One region of the Streptomyces sp. NPDC002926 genome, then DNA from elsewhere that is predicted to be linked to it. Evidence: riboswitches for the same ligand, from Rfam matches in the RefSeq annotation. Region 1 holds a riboswitch; the other holds the start of a gene.
What was found. Region 1 has a riboswitch for S-adenosylmethionine ahead of thrC (threonine synthase). Riboswitches for the same ligand answer to the same signal wherever they lie in the genome.

Region 1 (9,698 bases):
TGGCGGGGGCCGGCCAGGTCGGCGCGGCGGCCGCGGTCTACCTCCGGCTGCCCCGCAACACCTCGATCCGCAGCACCATCAGGTCCGCGCTCCCGGCGGGCTTTCTGGGCGTCGGCGAGCCGCTGATCTACGGCGTCTCGCTCCCGCTGGGCCGCCCGTTCGTCACGGCCTGCGTCGGCGGCGCGTTCGGCGGCGGCTTCGTAGGGCTGTTCAACATGCTGGGCGACAAGGTCGGCTCCACGGCGATCGGCCCCTCGGGCTGGGCGCTGTTCCCGCTGCTCGACGGCAACAAGGGCCCGGGCGAGACGATCGGGGTCTACGCGGCCGGCCTGCTGGTCGGTTACGTCGTGGGTTTCCTGGCCACGTACTGGTTCGGCTTCACCGGCCCGATGCTCCAGGAGCTGAACGTGGCTCCGGAGGAGTCCGTGTCCCCGGTGGCCTCGGGCTCCCCCGCCCCGCCGAAGGAGCCCGCGTCGGCCACGCCCTGATGCCCGTGCGCCCTTCGGGCGTGTCCTCGATCGCCGGACAATCACGCGCGTCCGGCGATCGAGGAGCGGGGTCCGGGGCGGAGCCCCGGCCCGGCCTACGCCGCCCCCGCCGCCTGCTCCTTGATCGTCACCCGTCCCTTGCTGATGACGGTCGGCCGAGGAGCCCTGCGCGCCGGCGCCGAGTCGTGCGTGACCATCACGAAGGCCAGGGTGTGCCCCTCGCACAGCCCCTCCAGCAGATCCATGATCTCGTCGCGCATCGACTCGTCGAGATTCCCGGTGGGTTCGTCGGCCAGCAGCACCGCGGGCCGCTCGACCAGCGCACGCGCGATCGCCACGCGCTGCCGCTGCCCGCCGGACAGCTCCCCGGGCAGATGCCCGTGCCGCTCCCCCGGTTCGGCACCTCGGGCACTCGGACACCCATGCCATCGCTCGCCCACCGACGCGGGGACCGGGGCGCCCGTCGTGCCCCCGCCTGCCGGGGATGTCAGGATGGCCCTATGACGACCAAGGTCTACTTCGACATCACCATCAATGACGCCCCCGCCGGGCGGATCAACTTCAACCTGTACGACGACGTCGTGCCCAAGACGGCGGAGAACTTCCGCGCGCTCGCCACCGGCGAGAAGGGCTTCGGGTACGAGGGGTCCTCGTTCCACCGGGTCATCCCCGACTTCATGCTGCAGGGCGGCGACTTCACCCGCGGTGACGGCACCGGCGGCAAGAGCATCTACGGCGAGAAGTTCGCCGACGAGAACTTCAAGCTCACGCACAACAAGCCGGGCCTGCTCTCGATGGCCAACGCCGGGCCGAACAGCAACGGCTCCCAGTTCTTCATCACCACCGTGCTGACGCCGTGGCTGGACGGCAAGCACGTCGTGTTCGGCGAGGTCGCCGACGAGGCCGGCATGGCCCTGGTCAAGAAGATCGAGAGCTACGGCTCGCAGAGCGGCCGCACCAAGGCCAAGATCACCATCTCGGGCTCCGGCGTCGCCTGACGTCTGCGGGACCTGAGCGGCCGAGAGGTCGCCGTGTGACCACGCGCTGAAACGCCCGAAGGCGGCACCCCTGTCAGGGATGCCGCCTTCGGTCGCGTAACCGGGCTTACCGAGCCGAGGCTCAGAAGTCCATGTCACCACCCGGCATGCCGCCGCCCGCGGGGGCACCGGCCTTCTCGGGCTTGTCGGCGATGACGGCCTCGGTGGTGAGGAACAGCGCCGCGATGGAGGCGGCGTTCTGCAGAGCAGAGCGGGTCACCTTCGCGGGGTCGATGATGCCCTCGGCGATCATGTCGACGTACTCGCCGGTCGCGGCGTTCAGACCGTGGCCGACGGCCAGGTTGCGCACCTTCTCGACGACGACGCCACCCTCGAGACCACCGTTGACGGCGATCTGCTTGAGCGGAGCCTCGAGCGCGAGCTTCACGGCGTTGGCGCCGGTCGCCTCGTCACCCTCGAGGTCGAGCTTCTCGAAGACCGAAGTCGCCTGGAGCAGAGCCACGCCACCACCGGCGACGATGCCCTCCTCGACGGCGGCCTTGGCGTTGCGCACCGCGTCCTCGATGCGGTGCTTGCGCTCCTTGAGCTCGACCTCGGTCGCGGCGCCGGCCTTGATGACGGCCACGCCGCCGGCCAGCTTCGCGAGGCGCTCCTGGAGCTTCTCGCGGTCGTAGTCCGAGTCGGAGTTCTCGATCTCGGCACGGATCTGGTTGACGCGACCGGCAACCTGCTCGCTCTCACCGGCACCGTCGACGATCGTCGTCTCGTCCTTGGTGACAACGACCTTGCGGGCGCGGCCGAGCAGGTCCAGGCTCGCGTTCTCGAGCTTGAGGCCGACCTCCTCGGAGATGACCGTGCCGCCGGTGAGGATGGCGATGTCGTTCAGCATCGCCTTGCGGCGGTCACCGAAGCCCGGGGCCTTGACGGCAACGGACTTGAAGGTGCCACGGATCTTGTTGACGACCAGGGTCGACAGGGCCTCGCCCTCGACGTCCTCGGCGATGATCAGCAGCGGCTTGCCGGACTGCATGACCTTCTCGAGGAGCGGCAGCAGGTCCTTGACCGAGCTGATCTTCGAGTTGACGATGAGGATGTACGGGTCGTCGAGCGACGACTCCATACGCTCCATGTCGGTGGCGAAGTACGCCGAGATGTAGCCCTTGTCGAAGCGCATACCTTCGGTGAGCTCAAGCTCCAGACCGAAGGTCTGGGACTCCTCGACGGTGATGACGCCTTCCTTGCCGACCTTGTCCATAGCCTCGGCGATGAGCTCGCCGATCTGGGTGTCGGCGGCGGAGATGGAGGCCGTAGAAGCGATCTGCTCCTTGGTCTCCACGTCCTTGGCCTGCTCGAGCAGCGCACCGGAGACGGCCTCGACGGCCTTCTCGATGCCACGCTTGAGGGCCATCGGGTTGGCGCCGGCGGCCACGTTGCGCAGGCCCTCGCGGACCAGTGCCTGGGCGAGGACGGTCGCGGTGGTCGTACCGTCACCGGCGACGTCGTCCGTCTTCTTGGCGACTTCCTTGACCAGCTCGGCGCCGATCTTCTCGTACGGGTCCTCGAGCTCGATCTCCTTGGCGATGGATACACCATCGTTGGTGATCGTGGGGGCGCCCCACTTCTTCTCGAGGACGACGTTACGGCCCTTGGGGCCAAGGGTGACCTTGACGGCGTCGGCGAGCTGGTTCATCCCGCGCTCGAGACCGCGCCGTGCCTCCTCGTCGAACGCGATGATCTTGGCCATGTGAAGTGGTCCTCCCGGACTGGGGTGGATTCTCCGGACCGCGCTGGCGCCCGCGACGGACGGTCTGCCTGCCTTGTGGTTCCTTGCCCCACCCGGCCTGCGGACCTCACCAACCCGGTCCTCGTTGTCACTCTCACTGTCAGAGTGCTAACGCCAATGATTAGCACTCGCCCTAGGAGAGTGCAAGCGACTCTCGCGGATCGAAACCCCCCGAACCGGCCACGAACCGACGGCGGGAGACGCACGAGGGAACGCATGGGGCCGAACCGCGGAAGCACGAGGCCGAACCGCGAGCGGACACACGAGGCCGAACCGCGAGCGGACACACGAGACCGAACCGAGAGCAGACGCACGAGGGGCCCGCATCCCTGGTGGGATGCGGGCCCCTCGCCGTGAGTGCGTGCGTCGGTGGCCGATCGCGCCGAGATCAGACGGCGAGCTTGACCATGTCCGCCTGCGGACCCTTCTGGCCCTGCGAGATCTCGAATTCAACTCGCTGACCCTCTTCAAGGGTGCGGTACCCGTCCATCTGGATCGCGCTGTAGTGGACGAAAACATCCGCACCACCGTCGACCGCGATGAAGCCGTACCCCTTCTCCGCGTTGAACCACTTGACGGTGCCCTGAGCCATGCCTAACTCCCCTATTACTGGCCCTTGCGCAGGACCGCACTTCGCGGACCCGGGTCAGACCTCCACCCTCCGACAGGAGAGGGTGTGCGCCGGAACGCGTCGACCGCGGCTGAATGTATCTGCCCAACTGCCCTCTGCAACAGGTCAGTCGGACGAGAATTCTGAGCACGACCGAACGGATAATTGACCAGGATTCAAAGTATTCCGGGGCAAGTCGGGCCCGGCAAATAACGCCTATGCGGCAATTCGAGGGAACACATTGGCTGCTTCTTGTCGCGCCCGGGCGCATTCTCATATGCGGTCGGCACAAGCAGCGGAGGGGCCTTCCCCAACTGTACCGCGCTCAACCATAGAGAATTGCCCCCTCCGCTTCTCTTGCGGAGGGGGCAATTCTGTAACGCTGGGTAAGCTCAGCCGCCGGCGACGGCGGGAATGATCGAAACCCCGGCACCGTCCGGCGTGACGGTCTCGAGCCCCTGCTCGAAACGAACGTCGTCGTCATTCACGTACACGTTCACGAACCGGCGCAGCTTGCCCTGGTCGTCCAGGACGCGGGCGGCGATACCCGTGTGGTTCTTCTCCAGGTCGGCGATGACCTCGGAAAGGGTCGCGCCCTCAGCCGGGACCTCGGCCTGGCCGCCCGTGTACGTACGGAGAATGGTGGGGATGCGGACGTTGACGCTCATGGTGCGTGCCTTCCTGGAGTCTCGGGAGTTCGGGAAGCCCGGGTGGTCAGCCGGCCAGGCCGGCGTTGCGGAACGCGTCCAGGCTGGGGCGGATCGTCGCGGTCGGGCCGGTGGTCGGCGCCACCGCGTCCAGCGTCTTGAGCCCGTCGCCGGTGTTGAGGACCACCGTGGTGAGCGCCGGGTCGAGCACACCCGCCTCGATCAGCTTCCGCGTCACACCCACGGTCACGCCACCCGCGGTCTCCGCGAAGATGCCCTCGGTACGGGCCAGCAGCTTGATCGCGTCGACGATCTGCCCGTCGGTCACGTCCTCCACCGCGCCACCCGTGCGGCGCGCGATGTCCAGCACGTACGGGCCGTCGGCCGGGTTGCCGATGGCCAGAGACTTGGCGATGGTGTCCGGCTTCTGCGGGCGTACGACGTCGTGCCCGGCCTTGAAGGCCGTCGACACCGGCGAGCAGCCCTCCGCCTGGGCGCCGAAGATCTTGTACGGCTTGTCCTCGACCAGACCGAGCTTGATCAGCTCCTGCAGACCCTTGTCGATCTTGGTGAGCTGCGAGCCCGAGGCGATCGGGATCACGATCTGGTCGGGCAGCTGCCAGCCGAGCTGCTCGCAGATCTCGTACGCCAGCGTCTTCGAGCCCTCGCCGTAGTACGGGCGGAGGTTGACGTTGACAAAGCCCCAGCCCTCGCCCAGCGGATCGCCGATGAGCTCCGAGCAGAAGCGGTTGACGTCGTCGTAGTTGCCCTCGATGCCGACCAGCTCGCCGCCGTACACCGCGGCCATGACGACCTTGCCCTGCTCCAGGTCGTGCGGGATGAACACGCAGGACCGGAAGCCGGCCCGGGCGGCGGCCGCACCGACGGCGCCCGCGAGGTTGCCGGTGGAGGAGCAGGAAAGAGTCGTGAAGCCGAAGGCGCGCGCGGCCTCGACGGCGATCGCGACGACACGGTCCTTGAAGGAGTGCGTCGGGTTGCCGGAGTCGTCCTTGATGAACAGGCCACCGGTGACGCCCAGCTCACGGGCGAGATTGTCAGCCTTGACGAGCTTGGTGAAGCCGGGGTTGATATTCGGCTTCTCGGCCACGTCCGCGGGGACGGGCAGCAGCGGGGCGTACCGCCAGATGTTGTTGGGACCCGCCTCGATCCGCTTCTTCAGCGCGTCCGGGTCGCCGCTCGGCAGGTCGTACGCGACTTCGAGCGGCCCGAAACACAGCGCGCAGGCGAAGATCGGGCCGAGGTCGAAACGCTCTCCGCACTCGCGGCACGAGAGCGCCGCGGCGGGACCGAGGTTTACGGGAGTGGTGCTTGTGACAGTCTGAACAGCCATGGAGGCGAGGCCCTTTCTCCTCATCTTCCCCGTGACGGACTTCGCCACGAGACGGAATTGGCACCTTCCCCACCGTGACCTCGCGGTCGGCGGGATGGTTGCCGGGGCTTCAACGGGCCGTTCCCTCTGCCCCTCTGGATGAGCGGTATTCGATTGTCAGCGTGATGACCCCGGCATGCGACGGTCATCCGCGTTGTTCAAGACTGTAACCGAAGGCCCGGACGGTTGAGATAGTCGTCCGAACCGCGAGATGAAGATCATGATCCTGCCGCTGCCGCGGCGTGGCAACCCGGGAGCAACGAACGTGCTGGAAGAGGTGGAGCGCTGGCTGAGCCGGCGTTCCTGGTCGGCGGCCGACCGCCCGCTCGGCCGCCTGATGGCCGCCAAGCGCGGTACGACGGTCAGTGTCGTCCTGCCCGCGCTCGACGAGGAGGCGACGGTCGGCCAGATCGTCACCGTGATCCGGCGCGAGCTGATGGAGAAGGTGCCGCTCGTCGACGAGCTGGTCGTCATCGACTCCGGCTCGAGCGACCGGACGGCGGAGGTGGCCGCGGCGGCCGGGGCGCGGGTGGTGCACCGCGACGCGATCCTGCCGCGGATACCGGCGGTCCCCGGCAAGGGTGAGGTGCTGTGGCGGTCACTGATGGTGACGAGCGGCGACATCGTCTGCTTCATCGACGCGGACCTCAGGGACTTCTCCGCGGACTTCGTCTCCGGGATCGTGGGGCCGCTGCTGACCGACCCCGAGGTGCAGCTCGTCAAGGCGATGTACGACCGGCCGCTCGGCGATGCGGCAGGTCAGGGCGGCCGGGTCACCGAGCTGGTGGCGCGTCCGCTGCTCAATCTGCACTGGCCGCAGCTGGCCGGGGTGGTCCAGCCGCTCGGCGGTGAGTACGCGGCGCGGCGCTCCCTCCTCGAGCGGCTCCCCTTCCCCGTCGGTTACGGAGTGGAGCTGGGCCTGCTCGTGGACGCGCTGCACACGGTGGGTCTCGACGCGCTGGCACAGGTGGACGTCGGCTCGCGCAAACACCGGCACCAGGACGGGCAGGCACTGGGCCGGATGGCCGCCGCGATCTACCGTACGGCTCAACTGCGTTTGTCCCGGGGCCACTTGGTGCGGCCGGCACTCACGCAGTTCGAGCGCGGCGAGGACGGTTTCGAACCGCGCACGTATCCGGTGGACACGGAGGAGCGGCCGCCGATGCGCGAGATCGGTGAGTACGCGGCGCGTCGCGCAGCATAACCACCACCGGCCGAACAATTTGTCTACATTTCCCACTTATGGGCTTCAGACGCAGTAGGGGCGCTCCGCGCCGCAGTGCCAGGCTGTCCCGGCTCCTCGGGGCCCTGGCGGTCATGGCCACCGTTCTGACCGGTGCGGTCGTCCAGGGACAGGCCGTGGCCGACACCGTCGCCCCGGCGCACCGGAGCGACCACGACTCCGAGCGGCTGTGGCTCCTCGGCGGTCTGGCGCTGAGCCTGACCGCGGCCGGCGTGATCGCCGTCGCCGCCACCCGCGGACGCCGCGATCACTGATCTGCTGACGTGAATCACCGACCCGCTGACCTGCTGCTCGGCCGTACGCACGTTTGAGGGTTTGTGGGACGGGCTAGGTTTCGCCACATGGTCTCCGAGCACGCTGCCGCCCAGGTCCTCGTCGCGTCGAACCGCGGCCCGGTCTCGTACACGCTGCGCGAGGACGGCTCGCTCGACGCCAGGCGCGGCGGCGGCGGGCTGGTCTCCGGTCTCTCCGCCATCGGCTCCGAGGCGGACGCCCTGTGGGTGTGCGCGGCGCTGGGCGACGGCGACCGGGAGGCGGTGCGACGCGGAGTCGGCGAGGCCGGGGTGCTGATGCTCGACATCGACCCGGCCGTCCACTCCGACGCGTACAACGGCATCGCGAACTCCGTGCTCTGGTTCGTCCACCATCTGCTGTACCAGACGCCAGTGGAACCGGTCTTCGACGCCGAGTTCCGCCGCCAGTGGGCCTCGTACGAGACCTACAACCGGGCCTTCGCGGACGCGCTCGCCGCGCACGCGGCTCCCGGTGCGGCGGTCCTGGTGCAGGACTACCACCTGGCGCTGGTGCCCGGGATGCTCCGCGAGCTGCGGCCGGATCTGCGGATCGGGCACTTCTCGCACACGCCGTGGGCGCCCGTCGACTACTTCCGGATGCTGCCCGACGACATCGGCGAGCAGCTGCTGCGCGGTCTGCTCGGCGCGGACCGGACCTGTTTCCTGACCCGGCGGTGGGCGGACGCGTTCACGGCGTGCTGCACGGAGCTGCTGGGCCCGGACTCCCTGGCGGGCACCCGGATCGGGGTGCACGGGCTCGGCGCGGATGCGGACTTCCTGCGGGAGCGCGCGCACCGGCCGGATGTGGCGGAGCGGCTGGTGGCGCTGCGCGAAGAGATCGGCGGCACCCCGTCGGCACCCCGGAAGACGATCGTCCGGGTGGACCGCACCGAGCTGTCCAAGAACATCGTGCGCGGCCTGCTCGCCTACCGGCAGCTGCTGGCGTCCCGGCCCGAGTGGCGGGAGCGGGTCGTCCATGTCGCCTTCGCCTACCCGTCCCGGCAGGACCTGGCGGTGTACCGCGACTACACGGCGGAGGTCCAGCGCCTCGCCGACGGGATCAACTCCGACTACGGGACACCGACATGGACCCCGGTCGTCCTCCATGTGAAGGACGACTTCGCACGCTCCCTGGCCGCGTACCGGCTGGCCGATGTGGCCCTGGTCAACCCGATCCGGGACGGCATGAACCTCGTCGCCAAGGAGATCCCGGTCGTCTCGGACAACGGCTGCGCGCTGGTGCTGTCCCGGGAGGCGGGAGCGTACGAGGATCTGGGTGAGGACGCGCTGGTGGTGAACCCGTACGACGTGACCGGTACCGCCGACGCGCTCCACGAGGCGCTGACGATGCCGGACAACGAACGGCTCCGGCGCACCGAGCGGCTGGCCGCGGCGGCAACCGCGCTGCCGCCGCAGAAGTGGTTCCTGGACCAGCTACAGGCGCTGCGCGAGGTCTGACAGGAACCCGACCACCGCCGCCGGGCCCGGCAGCAGCAGATCGGCCCGTTCCGCGAGCTCCGTGACCTCCGCGCTGCCACTGCACACCAGCAGCCCGGGAACGCCGTCCGAGCGGCGCTTCTCCACCGCGGCGAAGGCCGGCAGATCGCCGAGGTCGTCGCCGGCGTAGAGCACGGAACCGGCGTCCACTTCACGTACGTACTCCGCAAGCGCCACGCCCTTGTCCACGCCGGGCGGGCGCAGCTCCAGGACCATACGGCCCGGCTCCACGATCAGACCGTGGCGGGTGGCGAGCTGGGTGAGCGGTTCACGCAGGGCCTCGAAGGCCGCCTGCGGATCGGTCGCACGGCGGGTGTGCACGGCGACCGCCTGGCCCTTCTCCTCGATCCAGGTGCCCTGCCAGGCGCCGACGCTTTCGAGCAGTCCGGGGAGCTCGGCGCGGGCGGCAGCGACGCCGGGGTGCGGGGCGGGCGTGCGGACGGTGCCGCTGACGGCGTCCCAGCGCTCGGCGCCGTAGTGACCGAGGACGACGAGATGGTCGAGGCCGGGAACCCCGGCGAAGCCGCCGTGCCGCACGGCGACACCTGCGGGGCGGCCGGTGATCACGGCGACGGACAGCACCCGCGGGGCGAGGGCGGCGAGCGCGGGGACCGCGCCCGGGTGGGCCCTGGCCTGCTCGGGGTCGGGCACGATCTCGGCGAGGGTGCCGTCGAAGTCCAGAGCGATGACGGCCTTCTCCGGCCTGGCCAGGATCGCGGCCAGACCCTCCCGGCCGGCAGGCGTCGACG
Region 2 (9,698 bases), on a different contig from region 1:
GCCGGGACCGCATTGCCGAGATCCGCACGCGAGTTGTCGCGGTTGGCGCGGGACTCGTCGGCCGAGAGCGCGGCGCGCTCCTTCGCTGTGAGCGAGTTCAGGAGCTTCTGCGCGGCGGCGAGCTTGGTCTGGACTTCCTTCTTCTTCTCACCGAGCTGCTTGCGGGTGTCGGCCAGGTCGCCGAGCTTGTCCTGGGCCTCCTTGCGCTGCTGCGCGAGGGTCCGCTGCTTGGCCTGGATCTCGGCGAGCGCCTCGGTCTGCTTGGCGCCCAGCTGGTCCAGCGCGGAGGCCTTGTCCAGGTAGCTGTCCGGGTCGGCGGAGAGGAAGAGCTGCACGGCGGGGTCGATGCCGCCGGAGCGGTACTGGGCGCTGGCCACCGAACCGAGTCCGTCGCGCAGGGTGTTGAGCTCGTCCTGGCCGCGGGCGACCTTGTCCTGCAGCGCGTCGATCTGCTTGTCGAGCTTCGACTGCTGCTCCTTGGCCCCGTTGTACTTCTCGGTGGCCTTCTCCGCCTCTTCGTAGAGCTTGTCGACCTTCTCCTTGACCTCGCTCTTGCTCGGCTTCGGGTCGGCCTGGGCGGCCTGGGAGGTCAGAGCTACGGCCGCAGCGGCGGTCGCGGTGAGCACGGTCACACGGGTGCGGCTCGGCTGCTTGGGACGACGGTGGGACGCCACGAAGGCGAGCTCCTTCTTCCTCGAGCCGCCTACCGGGCTGTGGGGGGTTGAATCCCCGGCGTCCGCACGTCAATTCCCCGGGAGAAAAGGGATGAACTGTACGAACTCGGCGGTTCCTTCGCTGTCGCCCCGGATGGGCAATCAACCGCGCGAAGGTTCGAGGCCCGACCCTAGTGACCTTCTTGTGATCAGTTCAAATCCTGATGAGAAAAATCTGGGTCCGCGAGCGCATTCTTTACATTCATCACACGCGTAGTAGTGGCCACTTGACACTACGTCCGCCAAAGACACCGCTAATTCGGGCATTTGGCGCGGTAGTTACTAGACGCGCGAAAGCCGCTTCAGCAACAAGGCGGACGCGACCGGCCTGGCACCCGCTTTCGCCACTCCGTCGGCGACTTCACGGTCGGTGGAGACCACCACCACGGGCCGGCCGGGCGGCTCCGCCCGTACCAGCTGACGGATCAGCTCGTCCGCGGTCACGCCCGCCTTCGAGAACAGCACCCGCACCCCGCGCGGCGGCGCCAGCAGCACCGGCGCCGCCAGCTCCGCACCGTCGAAGACACAGGTGATCTCGGCGCCGGTCTGCGCCGCGAGCATCGAGAGCCCGCCGAGCAGCCGCAGCCGCTGCTTCTCCAACGGCATCGTCGGATAGCCGGTCTTGGTGACGTTGTAGCCGTCCACCACCAGATGCGCCTGCGGCAGCGCGAGCAGCTGCTCGAGCAGGGCGGGATCGGTCTCGGAAAGCGCGCGCGCCGCGATGTCCTTGGGTGACATCCGGCCCGGCTCGACCGCGTCGACCGTGTCCGCGGGGTGGATACCGGCCGGCGGCAGGGCCAGCTCACGGCGCAGGCCCTGAGCCGCGTCGAGCACCGTGTCCAACAGCAGCCGCAGCCGCATGTCCTCGACCGAGCGGCCCTCGCGGGCGGCCCGGCGGCCGGCCTCCACGGCCGCCTCGGCCTCGCCGAGGCGCGCCTTCAGCCGCCGGCTCTCGCTCTCGGCCGCCGACACCCGGACCGCGGCCTCCGACCTGATCGTCTCGGTCTCGGCGTCCCTGCGGCGCAGGGCGGCCTCACCGCGCTTCACATCGCTCTGGGCACTGCGCAGCTTGCGGCGAAGCGATTCGGCTTCCTTGCGGGCCGTCTCCAGCTCCGTACGCAGCCGCTCGGTCTCGCTCTTGATCTGGCTGCGCGCCTCGGCGAGCTCCTCGCGCAGCCGCTCCAGCTCACGCCTGCCCGCCTCGTCGGCGCGCTCGGCGTCGGCCCGCTGGGCCTCCTCACCCGCGGCGGCGACGAGTTTCACCCATCCGGTGGGCCGCAGGACATAGGCGGCGGCCGCCACATCGACAGGATCGGCGGCCGCGGGCGGCGATCCCGTCTCCAGCGCCCCGGACAGTTCCGGCTGGGCCTGGCTGAGCCGCTCACCGATACGCTGCCGGAAGACCGGGTCGCTCTCCAGGGCCGCGGCCATCGCATTGCCCGCGTACTTGGCGCGCCGGGACGGGGTGAAACGGGCGTACTGTCGCAACTGGGACGGAAGTTCGGCGACGGTCAGGCCGCCGAAGGCGTCCGAGACCAGGGCCATGACCCTGCGCCGTACGCCTTCCGGCAGCGGGCGGTCGAGCGCCTCGGCGGCGTCACCGGCCGCACCGGCCGGCTCATCGCCGCTTGCAGGCTGCTCCACAATCCGTCACCCCACTACCCGTTCGGGCCGCTCCGTCAGGAAGCAGCGCCCGGCCTGTCCACCAGCTCGATCTGGTCCACCGCGTTGCACCACCGGCAGCGCACCGACTCGATGGTCTCACTGACCACCTCGCGCTCCTCGATCGTCGGCTCTCCGGCCAGGTCCAGATGGACGTATTCGACGACCTTGGAGGAACGGGTGACATCGAAGCGGGTGAGGTTGCCGCAGAGCGTGCAGCGCCAGCGGGTCTCGGCCGTCGGCCGGGGAACCGTCGTCATCGTGCCGTCCTCTTTCGTGGTGCGGTTGCGGGTGCCGCTGTGCGCCGTCGAACTGCGGATGTACTGCCTGTAACCCTACGGCCTCGCGGGTCCCCATTGACGCGGCGAGGCACTCTGTACCGTTCAGTCCCACTACGCCATGCTCTGTCCATGATCGGTTGGTGGGGTGCTGTCCGGGGCGCGGCCTCAGGACCTGCGATGACGTACGGCGCGATCGCCGTCTGCTGTGCGGTGTTCGTCCTCAGTCCCGCCTCCGGCCTCAATCCCGTGTACGGCACCGGTGACGCGCTGCTCACCGGGCAGAGCACATACTTCGCGCGCTGGGGCGTCATCCCCGTCGAACTGATGGGCAGCTCCTCCCCCCGCGCGCTGATCACACCCCTCACGGCCCTCTTCGTCCACGGCAGTTGGCTGCATCTGCTGGGCAACATGCTCTTCCTGTACGTCTTCGGGGCGATGGCCGAGGAGCGGATGGGACAGCTGGAGTTCGCCCTCTTCTATCTGGGCTGCGGATATCTGGCGCTGCTCGCCTACGCGGCGGCCAACGCCGGCTCCGAGCAGACCCTGGTGGGAGCGTCCGGGGCGATCTCGGGCGTGCTCGGCGCCTTCCTCTACCTCTTCCCGAAGGCCCGGGTCACCAGTCTCTTCCCGTTCCTCTTCTTCCTGCCGCTGCGCCTCCCCGCCTGGATCGTGCTGATCTTCTGGTTCGTCCTGCAGTGGCTGGCGGCGCGGGGCGCGGGCAACGGCCCGGGAGTCGCGTATCTCGCACATCTGGTGGGGTTCGGGCTGGGCTTTCTCTATGCCTGGGGACGTTTCCGGCAGGGGACTAGAGTGAAGGCCCAAGCAGCGGCCACCGAGGGAGAAAGCCAACCGTGATCACCGCGATCGTGCTCATCAAGACCAGCGTGGACCGGATCCCCGAGATCGCCGAGTCGATCGCCGCGCTGGACAGCGTCAGCGAAGTCTTCTCCGTCACCGGTACGTACGACCTGATCGCCATGGTGCGAGTGGCCAAGCACGACGACCTCGCGGATGTCATCCCCGGCCGGATCAGCAAGATCCCGGGCGTCGAGGGAACCGATACGCATGTCGCCTTCCGCACCTACTCCCAGCACGATCTCGAGGCGGCCTTCGCGATCGGCCTCGACGCGTAACGCCCGCTGCACGACGAGCCCCCGGACCGGCCGGTCCGGGGGCTCGTCGTCCATCAGGGCTCAGACGGCCGGGACGCAGCGGCCGTCCTGCGTGCGGTAGTTCCACCGCGCACCGTCGCTGACGAGTTCCTTCACCGCCCGCAGGAAACGCTCCACGTGCTCGTCCGGCGTACCGGCGCCGAAGCTGACCCGGATCGCGTTGAGCGAGCGGAGCGGGAGGGGGGTTCCGTCGGCCGAGGGCCGGGAGAGCTCGACCGGATCGGCCTCCGGCGCACCGCACTCGCCCGGGCCCTGCGGGTCGCTGCCCAGCAGGGTCCGCACCAGCGGATGGGCGCAGAAGAGTCCGTCCCGTACGCCGATGCCGTACTCCGCCGAGAGCGCGGCCGCGAAGTGCGAGCTGTTCCAGCCCTCGACGACGAAGGAGATGACGCCGACGCGCGGCGCGTCGTCCCCGAAGAGCGAGAGCACCTTGACCTGCTCCACCTCCGCCAGACCGGTACGGACCTTGGCGACCAGCTGCCGTTCACGGGCGACGAGGCTGTCGAAGCCGGCCTCGGTGAGCGCCTTGCAGGCGGAGGCGATGGAGTACACGCCGATGACGTTCGGCGAACCGGCCTCGTGTCGGGCGGCCGTGGTGTGCCAGTCGACGTCCACGCCGCCGTCCGCGCGCCGGGCGACCTTGCGGGACGCACCGCCGCCCGCGAGGTACGGCTCCGCGTCCCGCAGCCAGTCCGCGCGCCCCGCGAGCACGCCCGAGCCGAACGGCGCGTACAGCTTGTGCCCCGAGAAGGCGACCCAGTCCACGTCCAACTCCTGTACGGAGACCGGGTGGTGGGGCGCGAGCTGGGCCGCGTCGAGCACGATCCGCGCGCCGTGGGCGTGTGCCACGGCGGCCAGCTCCTTCACCGGCCACAGTTCACCGGTGACATTCGACGCTCCGGTCACACAGACCAGGGCGGGCCCGCGCCCCTCGTGACCAGGCGCGGTGCGGTCGGCGAGCGCGCGCTCCAGCGCCCGGACGGCCTCGGCCGGCGTACGCGGTGCGTCCAGAAAGGTCACCCGGGCCTCGCTCCCCCTGCGCCCCGCGGCGCGGGGGGACGCCCACGGCAGCAGCGCGGCGTGGTGCTCGGTCTCGAAGACGAAAACCTGGCAGTCGGCGGGGAGCGCGGCGGCCAGCAGGTTCAGCGAGTCGGTGGTGGAACGGGTGAAGACGACCTGGTCGTCGGCGCGGCAGTCGAGGAACTCCGCGACCGTCGTGCGGCTGCTCTCGAAAAGGTCGGTGGAGAGCTGCGAGAGGTACCCGGCACCGCGGTGCACGCTGCCGTAGTACGGGGCGTAGGCGGCCACGTCGTCCCACACCCGCTGCAGGGCCGGGGCACTCGCCGCGTAGTCGAGGGCCGCGTAGGTGACCTCGCCGCCGGTGACCAGCGGAACGGTCACATCGCGGCCGAGTACCGGCAGCGGCGCTGCGCAGGCGGGGTCGGCGGACCCGGAGGAAGCAGCGGTGGCGGAGACGGTCGCGGTGGCAGTCGCGGTGGCGGTCTCAACGGTGTTCGGGCATGCGGACATGGCGGTATCTCCCGGCAGGACAAGGCTGGGGGTCCCCCCGACGGAGTTAGGGGGAGGCTTCGACGGACCCGCACGGCAGCCGGGTGAGGGCTCTGTGTACGGGGATGCCCTCGCACGTCACGGCGATCGCCGTACGGAGGGTCTGCTGAAGAAGGGGCTTGCCAGCCCTATCGCATTCGCTTGCTCACGAGACTGCTCCCTTGAGGACCAGGACCCCAGGGTGTGCAGGGGTCCGCGCTTGCCGTAGACCTCACTGCCTACGGCCTGGTCTTCACCCGGGGCACCCCGCCACGGACGGAGGGTTGCCGGACAGCGAGCCGGGGCCTTAATCGCTGTCACTCATGACCTTGGAAAGCATCCTGCCATACGTCCCACGACGCGCAAGGCGCGGTCCAGTTCCTGAGACAGGAAGAGGAACCGCGCCTTGCGTCACGCCACTGCCCTCTCAGGCGTTGCTGACGGCGATCCACCGCTCGAGTGCCGCCTTGGCCGCGCCCGAGTCGATCGCAGCGGCGGCCTTCGAGATGCCCGCCGCGAGCTGTTCGTTCAGGCTCCGGTCCGTCGGCTCCAGCGCCACCAGAGCCGCGGCCGCGTTGAGCAGTACGGCATCCCGTACGGGCCCGGTCTCGCCACTCAGCAGCCGGCGCGCGACATCGGCGTTGTACGAGGCGTCCGCGCCCCGCAGGGCCTCCACGGGCACCAGGTCGATGCCGACGTCCCGCGGGTCGAAGGCCTCCTCGCGCACCACCCCGTCCCGTACCACCCACACCCGCGAGGTGGCCGTCGTCGTCAGCTCGTCCAGACCGTCGTCGCCGCGGAAGACGAGCGCCGAGGAGCCGCGCTCGGCCAGCACTCCGGCCAGGATCGGCGCCATCCGCGCGTCCGCGACACCGGTGGCCTGGGCCTTCACCTTCGCCGGGTTGGTGAGCGGGCCGAGGAAGTTGAACGTGGTGCGGATGCCCAGCTCCCTGCGGGCGGCCGCCACATGCCGCAGTGCCGGGTGGAACTTGACCGCGAAGCAGAAGGTGATCCCCGCCTCCTCCGCGACCTCGGCGACCCGTTGCGGGGTGAGTTCGAGATTGACGCCGAGCTTCTCCAGTACGTCGGAGGCGCCGCTGGCCGACGAAGCGGCGCGGTTTCCGTGCTTGACGACCTTCGCGCCCGTACCGGCGACGACGATCGCGGACATCGTGGAGATGTTCACGGTCTTGGCGCCGTCACCGCCCGTGCCGACGATGTCGACGCTGGGGCCCGGCACCTCGATCAGGTTGGCGTGCGCGTACATGGTCCGTACGAGACCGGAGATCTCCTCGACCGTCTCGCCCTTGGCACGCAGCGCGACCACGAAACCGGCGATCTGGGCATTCGTCGCCTCGCCGCTGAGGATGCGGTCCATGGCCCAGGCGGTGGCGTCGGCGCCCTGGTCACGGTTGCTGAGGAGCGCGTCGAGAACGCGGGGCCAGGAGAGGTCCGCCACGCTGTCGCCGCCAACCGGGGTCACAACGTTCATGGTCCACTCCAGGGTCCACAGCCGAATAGGGATGGCTCCACCCTATCCAGCCCCGCAGACGGCGAAGAGCCCCGTCCAACGAATGGACGGGGCTCCCGCTGTGGCGATCAGCCGGGATCAGTACAGGCGATCAGTGGTGGCCGTGGCCGCTGGTGATCTCCTTGTACTCCTCGCTGGTCGGCTTGGGGATCTGGTTCCCCTCGCCGTAGTAGCCCCTGCTGAGCTTGGCCCTGAGCTTCTGCAGGCGGCTCACCTTGCGCTCGACACCGTTCTCGTCGACCGTCGGGCCGATCTCGGCGGGGCTGTACTGATGGTGCGCGGTGAGCGTGTGGAGCTGCTCCTGCGAGAGCGGCTCGTGGATCTCGACGAACTCACCGTGCGGCAGCCGCTTGATGATGCCGGACTCGCGCCCGTGCAGCACCTTGTCGTGGTCACGCCGCTGCAGACCCATGCAGATCCGCTTGGTGATGACGAACGCGATCACCGGGCCGACGAAGAAGGCGATCCGGGCGAACCAGGTGATGCTGTTGATCGACAGGTGGAAGAAGACGGCGAACATGTCGTTGCCACCGGCGATCAACAGGATGACGTACCAGGTCAGCCAGGCCACACCGAAAGCCGTACGGGTCGGGGCGTTGCGCGGGCGGTCCAGGATGTGGTGCTCGCGCTTGTCCCCGGTGATCCAGGACTCGATGAACGGGTAGACCGCGATCGCGACCAGCACCAGCGGGAAGATCATCAGCGGCACGAACACACCCAGAGCGAGCGTGTGGCCGGCGAAGTTGATCTCCCAGCCGGGCATCGCGCGGATCAGGCCCTCGGAGAAGCCCATGTACCAGTCGGGCTGGGCGCCGGTGGAGACCTGGTCCGGGCGGTACGGTCCGAGCGCCCAGATCGGGTTGATCGAGGCGATGGCCGCGATGATCGCGATGACACCGAAGACCAGGAAGAAGAAGCCTCCGGCCTTGGCCATGTAGACCGGCAGCAGCGGCATGCCGACGACGTTCTTGTTGTTCCGGCCGGGGCCCGCGAACTGCGTGTGCTTGTGGTAGAAGACCAGGATCAGGTGCGCCACCAGCAGGCCCATCATGATGCCGGGCAGCAGCAGGATGTGGATCGAGTAGAACCGCGCGACGAAGTCGCCGCCCGGGAACTCTCCGCCGAAGAGGAACATCGACATGTACGTGCCGACGATCGGCACCGACAGGATGGCGCCCTCCATGAAGCGCACACCCGTACCGGAGAGCAGGTCGTCCGGGAGCGAGTAGCCGGTGAAGCCGGTGAACATGCCGAGTACCAGCAGCAGGAAGCCGAAGAGCCAGTTGATCTCGCGCGGCTTGCGGAAGGCGCCCGTGAAGAAGACGCGCATCATGTGCACGAGCATGCCCGCGACGAAGATCAGCGCCGCCCAGTGGTGGATCTGCCGGATCAGCAGACCACCGCGGACCTCGAAGCTGATGTCCAGGGTCGAGGCATACGCCTCGGACATCCGGATGCCCTGCATCGGGACGTAGGTCCCGTGGTACTCCACCTCGTTCATGCTCGGGTGGAAGAACAGCGTCAGATACACACCCGTGAGGATGATGATGATGAAGCTGTAGAGGCAGATCTCACCCAGCATGAAGGACCAGTGGTCCGGGAAGATCTTCCGCATGTTGGACTTGGCCAGGGAGTAGATCCCGAGCCGGCCGTCCGCCCAGTCGGCGACCCGCTCACCTGCGGGCGCCTTGCGGTTCTTGTCGTCGGTCGCAGTACTCATCCGCGCTCCCAGAAGGAAGGACCGACGGGCTCGTCGAAGTCGCCGAGCGCCTCGAGGTTTCCATCGTCATTCACACCGATCCGCAGCTGCGGAAGGGCGTGACCGGCCGGGCCGAAGATGACGCGGGCGCCGTCGGAGAGGTCGAAAGTGGACTGGTGGCACGGGCAGAGCACGTGGTGCGTCTGCTGCTCGTACAGGCTGATCGGGCAGCCGACGTGCGTGCAGATCTTGGAGAACGCCACGATGCCGTCGTGTGACCACTCGAGCTCGCGCTTGTCCTTGATCTCCTCCGGCTGGATCCGGACGATCATCAGGGCCGCCTTGGCGATCTGCTTCTGGAAGTCCTCCGCGTCCTCCTCCAGGCCCTCGGGCATGGCGAAGGTGAGCGAACCCACGGCGACGTCCTCGGGACGCAGCGGCTCATGGGTGTTCATGTTGACGAGCAGCTTGCCCTTGGCCCACATCGTCTTGCGGAGCTTCTCCTCGGGCAGCGGCCCGAGGTCGCGCAGCAGCATGAGACCGGAGAGCGGCACCAGGGCCAGCGCACCGAACATGGTGTTGCGGATCAGCTTGCGCCGGCCGAAGCCGGACTCCTCCGCACCCGCGGCGAAGTCGGCCATGACCTTGGCCTTGACCTCGGAATCGGCCGCGATGGCGTGACGGTCGTCGGCGACCTCCACATCGGACATCAGGGTGCGGGCCCAGTGGACCGCTCCCGCGCCGATGCTGAAGAGCGCCACACCGAGGGTCATCCCCAGGGAGAAGTTGAGCGCGCTCACATGCCCGAACGGGAAGATGAAGACGATCTTGTCGACCGGGAAGATCACGTACGAGGCGATGAAGCCGATCGTGGCCAGCATCGACAGCGTGAACATGAAGGCGACAGCACGCTCGGAGCGCCTGGCGGCCCGCTCGTCGATGTCCTGGATGCGCGGCTTGTGCGCCGGCAGCCCCGGGTCCGCGAACGGATCGTCCGCGACCTTTACCGCGCCGTGCGCGGCGTCCTGCTCTGACGGCAGGTTCTCTTCTGGATTCTCTTGGCTGCTCATGACTTCTTGGCCTTAGCGGTGT

Region 2: linked by a shared signal. The riboswitch ahead of ACWDZ6_RS20575 (aminotransferase class V-fold PLP-dependent enzyme) and the one ahead of thrC (threonine synthase) in region 1 are both predicted to bind S-adenosylmethionine.

What each region holds. Positions count from the first base shown of each region.
Region 1 is NZ_JBSFUK010000007.1:103,781-113,478, reverse strand. It holds gene ACWDZ6_RS15350 (PTS transporter subunit EIIC) at 1-488, shown strand, start outside; partial or broken gene ACWDZ6_RS15345 (ATP-binding cassette domain-containing protein) at 584-880, opposite strand; gene ACWDZ6_RS15340 (peptidylprolyl isomerase) at 989-1,486, shown strand; gene groL (chaperonin GroEL) at 1,608-3,230, opposite strand; gene ACWDZ6_RS15330 (cold-shock protein) at 3,658-3,861, opposite strand; gene ACWDZ6_RS15325 (MoaD/ThiS family protein) at 4,272-4,547, opposite strand; gene thrC (threonine synthase) at 4,594-5,877, opposite strand; SAM riboswitch class I at 5,895-6,022, opposite strand; gene ACWDZ6_RS15315 (glucosyl-3-phosphoglycerate synthase) at 6,182-7,120, shown strand; gene ACWDZ6_RS15310 (hypothetical protein) at 7,234-7,413, shown strand; gene ACWDZ6_RS15305 (alpha,alpha-trehalose-phosphate synthase (UDP-forming)) at 7,501-8,910, shown strand; gene otsB (trehalose-phosphatase) at 8,887-9,698, opposite strand, start outside.
Region 2 is NZ_JBSFUK010000013.1:21,675-31,372, reverse strand. It holds gene ACWDZ6_RS20600 (C40 family peptidase) at 1-674, opposite strand, end outside; gene ACWDZ6_RS20595 (NYN domain-containing protein) at 996-2,357, opposite strand; gene ACWDZ6_RS20590 (hypothetical protein) at 2,393-2,635, opposite strand; gene ACWDZ6_RS20585 (rhomboid family intramembrane serine protease) at 2,786-3,511, shown strand; gene ACWDZ6_RS20580 (Lrp/AsnC family transcriptional regulator) at 3,508-3,789, shown strand; gene ACWDZ6_RS20575 (aminotransferase class V-fold PLP-dependent enzyme) at 3,850-5,358, opposite strand; SAM riboswitch class IV at 5,588-5,705, opposite strand; gene trpD (anthranilate phosphoribosyltransferase) at 5,804-6,868, opposite strand; gene qcrB (cytochrome bc1 complex cytochrome b subunit) at 6,999-8,627, opposite strand; gene qcrA (cytochrome bc1 complex Rieske iron-sulfur subunit) at 8,624-9,676, opposite strand; gene qcrC (cytochrome bc1 complex diheme cytochrome c subunit) at 9,673-9,698, opposite strand, start outside.